DNA from 4 places in the Paenibacillus sp. sgz302164 genome. Region 2 is predicted to be linked to each of the others. Evidence: riboswitches for the same ligand, from Rfam matches in the RefSeq annotation. Region 2 holds a riboswitch; each other region holds the start of a gene.
What was found. A riboswitch is a leader RNA that binds a small molecule or an ion and turns the genes downstream of it on or off. The one in region 2 is predicted to bind cyclic di-GMP.
Positions count from the first base shown of each region.

Region 1 (3,378 bases), on a different contig from region 2:
GGACAAGATCGTGTTTATCGGCGACAGCATCACTGACAAAGGAAGAAAAAAAGATCCCCTGAAGCTCGGGTCGGGCTATGTTCGCCTGATTCACGATTACTTGACGGCGGCGTACCCGAATCTTTCGCTGAAAATCATAAATGAAGGCGTTTCCGGCAACCGCGTGACCGACCTGGAAAAACGCTGGACGCTCGATGTGCTCGATCACCGGCCGCAGTGGGTATCGGTTTCGATCGGCATCAACGACGTGTGGCGGCAATTGGACTCACCGGATGAGGAGCAGGTGTACCCCGACAAATTCGAAGCGGTATACCGTCACTTGCTGGAACAAACGAAGCAAATACCCGGCTGCCGCCCGATCCTCATGCAGCCTACGGTGATCAAGGAGTACCCGGATGCGACGGGAAACGTGCTGCTGCGCCCTTACGTGGACATCGTCAACCGGCTCGCCGGACAGTTCGACGCGATCCTGGTGCCCACGCATCAAGCGTTTATCGATTTTATCGCGAGTGAAACAGGCAAAGATTCGACTACCGACGGCGTACATATGAACCCGCTCGGGGACATGCTGATGGCCGTGACATGGCTGAAGGCCGTTATGGTGCCTTTTCCCGGAAACAAGTGATTCCGGGAGATTGTGGAATGGTCGGCCGGCTGCCGTCATGCGGTGCAACGCCGCGCGCTGGAAGCTGCGCGGTTTGGGTGGCGTTTGCTGGGGCAGCCAGGGGGGAGCTGATTTGGGGCGCGGTCATTCATGAAGCGGCTGGGTGTTGGCATTGGCACGGCATAGGCGTAGGCACAGCATCGGCATAGGCACAGGCAGCCCGAAAACCTGCAAAAGTGCAGGATTTTTCCATGAAAGTGGCTCGTTTTGGCGAAAAGCCTGCGATTATACAGGAATTTTCGCTTAAACGAGCCTGAGGTCCACGTGTTCGATGAAAAGCCTGCACATTTGCAGGAATTGTTTCATTGCCAGCCTATCAACGAGCAAAAACCTGCACTTTTGCAGGTTTTCTTTGTGTTGCTAGGCAGATGTGCCGCCGGTTCTAGCACGCCAGACCGAAAAGCTGCGTACCATCTTACGACGATGGGGGTGGCTTTTTATTTTGGGCGTGTCGATGAATCTTTTTTTGAAGGTAGCGATCACCTAAAAGCTGTAAAGCTAATTAGCGGGGGGTGTAAAACAAACGCGTTGAGCGCAAGGTATAATTTTTTTTGTGGAAATATGTTAGTTTATGGGTTAATATGGAACTCATATTAAATCTAATGTACTATTTTTATAGTTTTAAATACCTAAGAACCAAGTGGAATTGAAAAGGCAAACCTGTTCGAAAGACAGGGACGCAAAGCCACGGGCCTACTTCTACGGGGTACAAGTCGCTAGACTTCCCTCGGGGAAACGGCAGCCGGGCCGCCAAAGGCAGTTGGTTTTTTATTTTGGGAAAAGTAATTTTTTTACTATGGAGGCATAAAAATGAGAGCCCATTTGATTACATCACTGGCAGTTGTTGCACTACTGGGAAGTTCAATTCCGGATGTCAAAGCTGATTCAACCGCCGCTACGCCAGGCACGAAAACAACAAATGCCACCGGTACGGCTTCTACAGGCAGCTTCAGCGACACAAAAGGGCATTGGGCGGAGACGACCATCGCCGGCGCGGTACAAAAAGGATATGTCGACGGATACCAGGACCACTCCTTCAAACCGAATGCAAAAGTGACGCGCGCCGAGTTTATCAAACTGGTCGATACCGCGCTTCATATTCCAATCTCAGGGGTAACCGAAGGTAATGACTGGTACTTGCCTTACGTTAACGCGGCGACCAACGCGGGGATTTATAAGCGGAGCGATTTTACGAGCGGGGATTGGAACACGCCGATGACGCGTCAAGAAATGGCCAGAACGGCTGTTAGGGCCGCAACCGCCGACAAGAACATTGATGACACGAAGTGGATGTATCTAGCGACCAAAGCCGGTCTGATTACCGATCTAGATGATAGGGGTACGCTCGGGGAAGACCAACCGACGACACGGGCTCAGGCGGTAACGACAATTGAACGCATTTTGACTGTTAAGGGAGGTCATTCGCTGGCCGTCGATGAAAAAGCCGTTGCCAGTGCGGAGCAATCCACGAATGCCCCCAAAGATCCTTGGGGACGCGCGATTCGCACAACAAATCTGCCGTCGAATAGCGGTGATTTCCCTTACATCCTACAGGATATTCCCAATGAAATGTACGAACATAAACATCCGTTTCAGACGGATTTGACCCGTTTTACTGCAAAGGAAATCATCCATGATTCCAGATATTACTCTAGGGATACAGTCGATCGATGGGTTAAACTCGTATCACAGTTTGGCAATCAGATACTGAATGTGGATTACGAGACAATAGACCAAAACTGGGTGGATGCTTTCGTACAAACCGTTAATATTCCGAAGCACGTCAGTGGTGATGCCCAAAAGTATGTCGAGTGGGTGAAGCAAAATCACATTCGAATTGAAGGCACTGTGACACCAGAACCTTCTATCGTTTTTTTCGGCGATAATAAGCATTGGGTACGAAGTATGTTTCGGTTTAGAGTAACCAGTTTTGATGAAAACAAAAATTTGTTTGTCGATATATGGGGGCCGAAAAATATTGAAAAAGACGTGTGGTATATTGGTTATACAGATGTGGCCATTGCGTCAGAAAATTTTGCTTCGCAACTTGCAGAAAAGAAAATAACATCTGATGCTGCATTCTTTGCTTATAAAACCTATCATGCAGAGTAGAAGGCAAATAACCTATGAAAAGAACTACAAAAAAATACATCAATTGTATTTCTTACGGCACTGTTACTAGTGCTTTTGCCATCTTTGTGGACGTATGCCTACCCAGTGTCAATTTATTTGGAGGAAAGTTCACATGATGTAACAATTGACATTACTTCAACTGCTGCCACAACCGGTATTCGGTACCGAATTGTCGGGTGGATGATTCATAGTGCTCCGGCATGTTCAAGTGGCAATTGCAAGCCGATGGATCTAACCGGTACTGTAGTTTATAACAATGCGGCGAATATAACTCAATTTCCGAATACGCCAATCCCTGGCGAACCGGTAAGAACTACCTTTAAATTTGACGGAGCTACGGTCGATCGGGATTTTTTTGACAGCTTTGACTCTGTCCTGCAGCCGGGGCAACCCATCTATTTCAGCGCAATCATGGAATCGTTCAATGCGTCCGACGGGAGCACAAGGCGTGGACCTTTTTATACACTTCAAGAAATTAAACGTGCGGAACCATGGGCCCACCCGGATGATCTTGATGATTATTATGATATACCTGCATCGTATACGCCTTATGAACCTTTAACCGTAGAAAGATATCTGGT
Region 1 covers NZ_JBVYOL010000002.1:406,211-409,588, forward strand. The annotation lists gene AC0LWT_RS05295 (SGNH/GDSL hydrolase family protein) at 1-625, shown strand, start outside; cyclic di-GMP riboswitch class I at 1,308-1,419, shown strand; gene AC0LWT_RS05300 (S-layer homology domain-containing protein) at 1,475-2,776, shown strand; gene AC0LWT_RS05305 (DUF5704 domain-containing protein) at 3,023-3,378, shown strand, end outside.
Region 1: linked by a shared signal. The riboswitch ahead of AC0LWT_RS05300 (S-layer homology domain-containing protein) and the one ahead of AC0LWT_RS01730 (hypothetical protein) in region 2 are both predicted to bind cyclic di-GMP.

Region 2 (3,378 bases):
GCCGACATGCAGCGCAACACCTCGCGCTGGGAGCTGCGCGAGGTGCGACAGCCGCTCTTCCCCAACCCACGCCTCTTCTGCAAGGGGGAGCGCTACTGAATTGGGGGGGAGGCGGCTTGCCAGGGAGAAAACCTGCGAAAGTGCAGGTTTTTTCTATGCAACGGGTTCATTTTGGCGAAAAGCCTGCGATTGTGCAGGAATTTTCGACGAAAATGAATCTGAGCCCATGTTCACGGCGAAAAGCCTGCACATTTGCAGGAATATTTCGCGGTCAGCGTATCAACCGGGCAAAAGATGTACTTTTGCAGGTTTTCTTCGCGCACCCGGGCGAGATTATGCGACGGACTCCGGTGTGCGGGTTTCTGGGCAGCCGCAGATACGCTTGCAGCGAAACATCCCTGCAAAAGCCCCTCCATGACGCTGGGCGGCGGAACCTATGAAGATGAAAATAGTGCAACGCTAGTTAGTCGGGAGTTACTTTGGTGCATCTGCATATGCGGGACCGTCCGGTTTTCGGCGGCGTAAGTACACTTTTCCTATGAAAATGGGGAAGGTTTTTTTCATATAAAAGAGATGCACGATTGCTAATTTTGTGTATAATAGGATTTTAGGGTTTGTTGACCTGTGGTTAATAATTGTGAGAACAGGAGTCATCTTCCATGAATCGGCTGCGAAGTTTCTTTGCATCTTATCATCCTATTGTACATACTTTGATTCTTGGAACCGTCATGGCCCGGGCGGCGTCTTCGATGAGCCTGCCGTTTTTGGCGATATATTTGGCCAAGCATACTTCCATGAGCGAGGTGGCGATCGGCGTCGTCATCGGCATGGGTTCACTGGCGGGGACGGCGGGGGGGTTCATCGGAGGCGCGCTTTCCGACAGATTCGGGCGCAGAGTGATTATGCTTGCGGCGCTTTTGGGCTGGGCCGTCGTCTTTACGGGCTTTGCCTTCGTCAAGCTGCCGCTGCTGTTCATGCTGCTGAACATGGTCAACGGCTTATGCCGCTCCTTTTATGAGCCCGTATCGCAGGCTTTAATGGCCGACCTCACGGAACCGGACAAAAGGTTCAAAGTTTTTTCCATGCGCTACATGGCGATTAACGTCGGCGTAGCCGTGGGTCCTTTGCTGGGGGCGTATTTCGCGACGCTGGACGGTTCGCTGCCTTTTCTTCTTACGGGCATCGTTTATTTTATTTACCTGGTGACTTTGTGCGTGCTGCTGTCGGTTTTCGGCATCAAGCAAATTGAAGGGGAGAAGAAAGCCCCGGTGACTTTCGCCTCGGCCTGGACCGTTATCCGCAGCGACATTTCTTTCAGATACTACACGATCGGCGGGATTATCGGAGCAATCGGCTATTCGCAGGTGATGGTGACGCTGTCCCAGTATATGCAAAAAAGCTTCGCCGACGGCGTGCAAATGTTCGCGCTGCTCATGAGCGTGAACGCGATAGCGGTGATCGCGATGCAGATTCCGCTGACCCGCTGGGCGGAAAAATACAGCCCGCTTATGGCGGTAACGGTTGGCAACGTCATGTTCGCGCTCGGAGATGTCGGCTTTGCCTTGTCGCATACGACTTTTCTTCTGGTCGTCTCCATGGTCGTTTTTACGATGGGGGAAATTTTGAACTATCCCGCCGCCAGCCTGCTAATCGATAAGCTGGCTCCCGAGCATATGAAAGGAACGTATTTCGGCGCGCAGACGTTTACGAATTTGGGCCATTTTATAGGGCCGTGGGTGGGCGGATTGCTGCTGGTTTATTACGGAGGGCACGTATTGTTCCTCGTTATGGCTGTCGTGACAATAGGCGGAAATTTGTTTTATACGCGCGGATCTCAGCGCTTTCACCGGGTCGGGAATGTGTCTAAAAAAGAACAACTTTGAAAAATGGTTCTAATTACCTAATATAATATTGTAAAATAGGTATAACAGAGTATTCGAATTCGCCAAAACATACCTTATCCTTGATAGTAGTAAAAAGCGATGATTTGACAGCTTTCGATATGGCTCGATAATGGCAAACCTGGCGAAAGCCAGCGACGCAAAGCTACAGGGGCTTCCTTGTTCGTCAGGGGACACGATGCCAGCCAGCAGCCGAAAGTCAGGGCGACGATAACAGTTCCCCCCTCCTTTTCAGACGTAGGTGGGGTTTTGCTTATGAAACAATAAAACAAAGGGAGGATCCAGCAGCATGCAGCCTGAATGGATGCAAAATGAAGAAGAAGTAATTACTTCGCTGTGTGGTAACCATGTTGCCCGTCTGGTACCATCCTCGGATGGACCGAAGTTGATGATTAACCGTGAAGAATACGCGCTGAAAGAAACTTGCTGGGATATAGAAATGTTTCACGGCCGGAGCAGCAGCATTTTGATCTTTTACTGGAAGGGCGAAGTAAAGCTTTCCGTAAAATTTCCGCCGTTATCTCAAGTGGAAGCGTTCCTTTCCAGACTATTCCAATGTCTAACATTCAAAATGAGGACGGTTCAGCCTGTTTAGGCTTACCGTTCTTTTCTTTTGCCTGCGGGGCATTCTAAAGATTTGTTGGATTTGTCAAAAATCGTTGTCACTTGTTGACAGTGACGCTATAATAGATGGAAAATAAAGTAGTTCTGCAGGACTAATTGGAGGATACATAACATGAGGTTGATCACTCGTTCGGATTTTGACGGGCTTGTTTGCGCGATGCTGTTCAAAAAATTGAACATGGTAGACGAAATGAAATTCGTACATCCCAAAGATGTGCAGGACGGCCTGATCGAAGTGACGTCTAACGATATTTTGGCGAACGTTCCTTATGTGCCGGGTTGCGGCCTTTGGTTCGATCATCATTCCAGCGAGTTGGAGCGGATGGGGAAGAGGGTCGAGTTCGAGGGAGAGACGCGGATCGCGCCGAGCGCGGCCAGAGTCGTATACGACTACTACGGGGGCAAAGCCGTTTTCGGCAATATCGACGATATTATGAAAGGCGTGGACAAAGCGGATTCCGCCCAGTTCAGCCAAGAGGATATTTTGAAGCCGCAGGGCTGGGATCTTCTTTCGTTCATTATGGATGCCCGCACCGGGCTCGGACGCTACCGCGATTACCGGATCAGCAACTACCAGTTGATGGAGGACCTCGTGGAGCACTGCGCAACGATGTCTGTCCATGAAATCATGGAACTGCCTGATGTCAAAGAGCGGGTTAACCGTTATTTTGAGCTTGATGCTTTATACCGCGAAATGCTCGGCAAGTACACGCGTACGGAGGGCAATGTCATCGTAACGGATCTCAGAGACGTGGAAACGATTTATCCAGGCAACCGCTTCATGGTCTATGCGCTCTATCCGGAGCAAAATATTTCAATCTGGGTCGTCGACGGGCGCAACAAACAAAACTGC
Region 2 covers NZ_JBVYOL010000001.1:396,226-399,603, reverse strand. The annotation lists gene AC0LWT_RS01735 (MDR family MFS transporter) at 660-1,883, shown strand; cyclic di-GMP riboswitch class I at 2,006-2,098, shown strand; gene AC0LWT_RS01730 (hypothetical protein) at 2,191-2,496, shown strand; gene AC0LWT_RS01725 (DHH family phosphoesterase) at 2,638-3,378, shown strand, end outside.

Region 3 (3,378 bases), on a different contig from region 2:
TTTTGTATGGAAATTACCTCTTCTTCGCTTAATTCCCACGGATGAATGAATATTGGCTCCATTGAAACCACCTTTTATTTGTATATTAAAAGATTATCGTCTTCTCATACGAGGAGTTTACCATGTTTCGGATGAAAAGGAGGCTGGAAACATGACAGAGCAGGAAGCAAAGGACATAATTGAAATAGAGATGTTAGAACGATTCAATTGGTTTGATGAACATCCATTAAGAGAAAATGAAGTAGGAATTAAGGTTTAAGGTAATCAATGGATCGTATATGTCACAGATGAAAGAGCTTATGCTTCGGAAATTGAACTTAAAATCGGAGGTATTTTTATGCGAAATGGTATTTGGGCGTTATATCAAGGGCGAGAGTACGAAGTTATCGAACACAATCCGAACGATTATGAATTGTTCACAAAAGAACATGTTGAGAGTAGCTTAGGTTTTACTCTTGATAGTACGGGACATTATTGTAAACGTGTCGAAAAAAACGAGATTCAGTCGATATACGATGTAAGAAATGCTGTGATATTCGATGGTCTTGAATTTCCTGTTTTTCAAGAAGACTCCAACAGGTTATTGTTGGGCAGTGGTATGCACGGACCAGACATTATAAAAAAGTATGAATTTGTAGAAGTGGATCGTTTTGAATACGAAAAGTGGGTAGAAAAAAGTGATATCAAAAAATTCTATGAAGTAAAAGTGCCTATGTGGGGGTTTCCAGCACCATGAGGCGATGATAAGAAATTGATAAGTAGCAGTCATAGTATTTGCTAAATTAGCAGGATTTGGTCAAATATTGTCCCTAATTTGATGTAATTGGCCTTGTTTTTTGCAACTGGAGGTCATGATCGTAAAAACGGCGCGGCGCTGTATTTTCCCTTGGGGCAATGGATGGAATTCGTAAAGGCAATGCTCATGTTCGGTGCAAGTTATAAAATTTTTGTGAAAATATGTTATATTATGGGTTAATATGGGATTTTAATTAGATCTAATGCACTATTTTTATAGTTTTAAATACCTGAAAGACCAAGTGAAATTGAAAAGGCAAACCTGATCGAAAGACAGGGACGCAAAGCCACGGGCCTACTCTATGGGGTGTGTGTCGCCAGACATTCCTTATAGAAACGGCAGCCGGGCCGCCAAAGGCGTTGGTTTTTTTGTTTTGAAAAGCAAATTTTTTACTATGGAGGTATAAAAATGAGAGTTCATTTGATTACATCGCTAGCGGTTATTGCATTACTTGGGACTTCAATTCCCGATGTCCAAGCTGATTCAACCGCCGCTACGCCAGGCACGAAAACAACAAATGCCGCCGGTACGGCATCCACAGGCAGCTTCAGCGATACGAAAGGGCATTGGGCGGAAGCAACCATAGCTGGAGCCATTCAAAAAGGCTATGTCGAAGGTTACCAAGACCATTCTTTCAAACCGAACGAACAAGTGACGCGCGCCGAATTTATCAAAATGGTCGATACCACACTTCAACTTTCGGTTTCTGGCGTTACCTCTGGCAATGACTGGTATTTGCCGTACATTAACGCGGCGGTCAGTGTGGGAATACATCAATGGAGTGACTTTACGAGCGGGGATTGGAATACGCCGATGACTCGCTACGAAATGGCGCGCATAGCGGTTCGCGCAGCTACCGGCGACAATAACACGGATGACAAGAAGTGGATGTACCTGGCGACGAAAGCCGGGCTGATCGCCGGTCTGGACGACAGCGGCACGCTCGGGGAGGATAAAACGACGACACGTGCACAGGCGGTGGCCATTATTGAGCGCATACTTGATATTAAAAATGGTAATACACTCAAATCTGACAAACATGCTGTTTCGAGGGCAGAGGTCACATGGCATCGAACAAATATCATGATTATGCTCCCACGATATTTTGGGAAACCGATCCGTGAGTTTAAACCCGATGTGTTGGACTTCGCTTCTGATAATGGAAATGTAAGGTCAACGGCAAAAGAAGTCATTGTCGTTGACCTTGATGATCCAAACGACCCTTTCCGCAGCTATATTCCCGATGATTTGCAATGGGTAAGTCACAAGGATGGGAAATATAGGAACATAAACAGTGGCGCATATGTTCTTGTTGCGATGAATCGCTTGACTTTAGAAAAAAAATACGGAATTACACCATTGTACTACAAGAGTGGAATCGAAATGACTGCCAAACTTGTTTCTGAAACTCCTAGCGATGATCCGAGTATTCTTGACGCAAGCGAGCAGCTATATTCAAAATCCAAAAAAGGGGATTTTCAAATTGAAATGAACTATCCTGGGCATGAGTGGGAAGATCTACGTGATCAGGAGTATATTAACGGCTTTGTTATTCCAAAGGGTAATCTAGTTGTCGAAAAAAAAATACCAAACATTGGCCTAGAGTTTAGCCAACCTCAACAATTCGGAGGCAAGTATGTAGAGGTTGTTTTGTCTGCTCCTGATTATAATTACAACCAAAATTAAGGGTTCTTAACATGAAAAAAAAGATAGGTATATTCCTCTTCATGATATTGTTTTTTGGCAATGTCTTATCCATCATTATTTACCCTGACAAAGCTAGTGCTACGGGCACGCCTCCGACGGTCACAGCAACATTAAGTGCGCCAGGGGGGTACAACGATAACTTTACCATTGATGGTATTTCGTACGCCGGGAAATGGCTGCCACAAGAGTATTTCAATCCAAGCCCTTCCACAATTGATGTCGGAGGCGATCCGGCACAAATTGATAAAGTTGTATTAGTCGATCCAGGTACAGATACAGCAAGGTATGAATTAACCTTAGAAAGTGGCACTGTTTATAAGTATCCTGATGCAATATATGGAAATCATTCGGATTTTAATGCAAGGAACAAGCGTTCACCTGTCGGTGTGTTTAAATGGAATCGAAACTTTAACTGGGTTCTCGGTTGGCCTTGGACATTTGCTGATGATGACGGGGATACTAACAGAGCCGCGAATGATTCTTCTATACCTAATGATTCATATGGTTTGCCCGAAATTCCTTCTAAAGCTCCATGGAATACTTTTAGAAGGGTTCCAAAGCCAACGGAAATGTCTAACGATTCAAATATTATAGTTCCTGTTGACTATGTGCAAATTAACAGCGTGGAAAATCCTGCAGTAGATAACAATGGATCATTCACGCCTGAACCATCTGGAAAAATCTACGATATCTCCGGTAGTTTGGAGACAGATAAGAGTGCTAGAGTGACTTTTACGGAGCTCTTTGATTATGTGCCAGCAGATAACGGGCATTTTGCAGATCCAAGGGCACTCTTTTATAACTACTACAGTCCGATGAAGATTGATTTTATTGGAGAGTCATGGTTTTTTCGTGATTTAGAATTGAAGGTTTAT
Region 3 covers NZ_JBVYOL010000005.1:168,153-171,530, reverse strand. The annotation lists gene nfi (deoxyribonuclease V) at 1-62, opposite strand, end outside; gene AC0LWT_RS10495 (hypothetical protein) at 338-736, shown strand; cyclic di-GMP riboswitch class I at 1,041-1,151, shown strand; gene AC0LWT_RS10490 (S-layer homology domain-containing protein) at 1,205-2,482, shown strand.
Region 3: linked by a shared signal. The riboswitch ahead of AC0LWT_RS10490 (S-layer homology domain-containing protein) and the one ahead of AC0LWT_RS01730 (hypothetical protein) in region 2 are both predicted to bind cyclic di-GMP.

Region 4 (3,378 bases), on a different contig from region 2:
CTTTGTATTGTTTAGACCCGGAGGCAAGAGAATGTTGTATTTGCTATTGGTCTTTGTATTTGGCTATCTGGGATTAAGGAGTTATTCCAAATGGAACACCGATGCAATGATAAGGACACTATACGAAGATCAAACTTCTACTCAATATCAGGTTAGTCCTCGAACAACGAATTTATTTAATAAGTACAATCCGATGAATTGGCTATATTGGTCATTTGATGTTGTAGGAGAATATAGGGTTATCAAGGGGACGGTGTCGCTATTCGGAAATGCCGTAGACACACAATTTAATGTTATCTTTTCGAAACCGGGAATTGTAAAAGAAGCTTATAGTACGATCTACCGGGAGAGCACTTTGGATAATGAAAAATATTTACCGGTACTTTACTACAAAAATACTCCACAAGGAAAGTTTATTTATGCCGGTAGCCCAGATCAGATGGAAGTATTTCAATTTATTAATGACAAGTGGATTAAAGTTATAAGACACGACTAACTCAAGTTTCCTATTGTAACTGTCCAGGGTCGTAAACTCTGGACTGCAGTCTGAAGCCGCCCGGCTTGCGCATGAGAACTATTCATAAGCTCGCATGCCTGCTATGATTTCTCTCGCAACCTCGGCATCGTCGAAAGGAATCTTCACGCCGTTCCATACTTGATATTTCTCACGCACATTGCTCAGAATGAGCACGCAAGCGTCACAGTCGTCGCCCGCTTCGTGCAGCGCTTGCGCTATCGCCTCGCGGTGATCCTGCTGAACGTAACCTTCCCCCACAGCACCTCTTAAGAAAAATTCCATGAAATTGAAAAAAATGGGACGAATTAAATTTTATAAATTTTGACCCGTGTGAGTATTCAGTGAGATTAGTGAAGGTAGAAAGAAGTTTATGGAGAAAAATGATCGAATTTTCATGGGAATTTGATTATGTTAACGGGAATATAGAATGGCATATTTTTAACAAATCAAATGGTCTTTGCTTTAAATTCTTCCGTGATCAATCCCTATAAATAAAGCTTTTGGGAAACCAATTTCCTCCAATGCTCAAACATGGAAATGAGGGTCTCTTGATCGTCTCGGTCAGAACCACCTAGAATCATTCGATCAAGTCCGTATCTACCCTGTAAGTCATCTAGGACGGCCCTTACAATTGAAAGAGCCAGATCGTCGTTAATATCGTTTGGTTGAAGTGGTAGGGCATCCTCCATTTTTAGATCAACTCCTGTAATTCAAAAAAATAAGACTTAACTGCAGCTAGTGGGAAATTTTCCTAATACTTATCGAGCTTATTACGATATATATCAAAATTCTCATCATCGAAGCAAACAAAATAAACCTCATCGATCTAGTGTGCCGCTATCGTCCAGGCCGGTGATCAGCCCGGCTTTCGTCGCAAGGTACATCCACTTCTTGTCATCCGCGTTCTTGTCGCCGGTAGCCGCCCGAACCGCTATGCGCGCCATTTCTTGACGCGTCATCGGCGTATTCCAGTCTCCGCTCGTAAAGTCGCTCCATTGATGAATCCCCGCGGTGACCGCCGCGTTAATGTACGGCAAATACCAGTCACTGCCACTGGCGGCGCCGGAAACCGAAAGATGAAGCGCGGTATCGACCATTTTGATAAACTCGGCGCGCGTCACTTTTTCGTTCGGTTTGAAAGAATGGTCTTGATAGCCGTCGACATAGCCTTTTTGAATGGCTCCAGCGATGGTCGTTTCCGCCCAATGTCCTTTCGTGTCGCTGAAGCTGCCTGTGGAAGCCGTACCGGCGGTAGTTATCGCTTTTGTTCCCGGCGCAGCAGTGGTAGAATCGGCCCCGGCAGCGTGAATGGAAGTTCCAAGTAGTGCGGCAGTTGCCAGTGATGCAATCCAATATACTTTCATTTGTATACCCCCAAAGGAATGAATTTACTTTTCTCAAATCAAAAAACCAACCGATTTCGGCAACCCGGCTGCCGTTTCTCCGAGAAATGTCTTACGACATATCCCTCGTAGAAGTAGGCCCGTGGCTTTGCGTCCCTGTCTTTCGAACAGGTTTGCCTTTTCGTGTTCAGTTGGTTCATAGGCATTTAAAACTATAAAAATAGTACATAAGATTTAATACAAGTCCCATATTAACCCATAATCTAACATATTTCCACAAAATATTTATTTCTTGCACCTACTTGAACACGCGCCGATCTTTTTCTTTCTTCATCATAGCTTAGAGCTACGTTTGAGCAAGTGTCATAATTAAGTCTTGACCAAATATGTTAAATTATGTAATATTTTTTTTGTAAGCATTAGATGTAAATTCGTTTTTCATCATCACTTTTGTAAAATCCATTCATTTGTCAAAGGAGATGGGAAGGTTGAGTAGACGTTACTTAATTAAAAACGGCTGCGTTTTGACGATGGACAAATCTTTAGGGGATTTTAAGAAAGCGGACATTTTAGTAGAAGACTCTGTCATTGCAACGATTCAAGAAGATCTCGAAGTATCGGATTGTGAAATGGTCGACGCAACGGATATGATTGTCATGCCGGGATTGGTGGATACCCATCGGCACGTTTGGGAATCTTTGGTGCGAACTATAGGCGCCGACTGGTCGTTGCCTACCTATTTGCAAAACATTTATTATGGCGGGTTTGGAAGCAGGCTGCGGCCCGCGGATTGTTATGCCGCTAACCTGTTGGGAGCTTTGGAAGCGCTCAATGCCGGCGTAACCACTCTTTTGGATTGGACGATGATTTATTCTCCCGATCATGCGGACGAATTGATTCGCGGCTTGCAGCATTCCGGCATTCGTGCCGTGTTCGCGTACGGAGCTTCCGGTGAAACCGAATATTGGAACCGTGATAGCAAAAAAATGGTTACTGACGATGTGCGCCGCGTAAAACAGCAGTATTTTTCCTCCGATGATCAATTATTAACGATGGGGTTAGCCATTAGAGGACCGGAATTTAGTCACTGGGATACATCGGTTCAGGAAATCCAGCTTGCCAGAGAACTGGGTGCGGTATGTTCCATGCATATTGGCTTCGGCAGTTGGGGGCCGGATGACCGATCCGTTGAAAAGCTATATAAAGCCGGTTTGCTTGGCCCCGATTTAAATATGGTACATGCAAATACAATGGGCTATGACGAATACAAAATGCTCGCAGATTCAGGAGCGTCGATATCCGTTACTCCCGAGGTGGAAATGATGATGGGGCACGGGTATCCTGCCACCGGGTTATTTCTTGAGAACGGCGGGACTCCTGCCCTTGGCGTGGATGTGGTGACATCAACCGGCGGAGACATGTTTACGCAAATGAAATTCATGCTTCAGGCGGAGCGGGCGAGAACGAATCAGAGCATTTTAGCTTCCAAAAACATGCCCGGCGAATTAAGTTTGAAGG
Region 4 covers NZ_JBVYOL010000017.1:159,215-162,592, forward strand. The annotation lists gene AC0LWT_RS26280 (metal-dependent hydrolase) at 1-496, shown strand, start outside; gene AC0LWT_RS26285 (hypothetical protein) at 575-775, opposite strand; gene AC0LWT_RS26290 (S-layer homology domain-containing protein) at 1,336-1,881, opposite strand; cyclic di-GMP riboswitch class I at 1,937-2,048, opposite strand; gene AC0LWT_RS26295 (amidohydrolase family protein) at 2,340-3,378, shown strand, end outside.
Region 4: linked by a shared signal. The riboswitch ahead of AC0LWT_RS26290 (S-layer homology domain-containing protein) and the one ahead of AC0LWT_RS01730 (hypothetical protein) in region 2 are both predicted to bind cyclic di-GMP.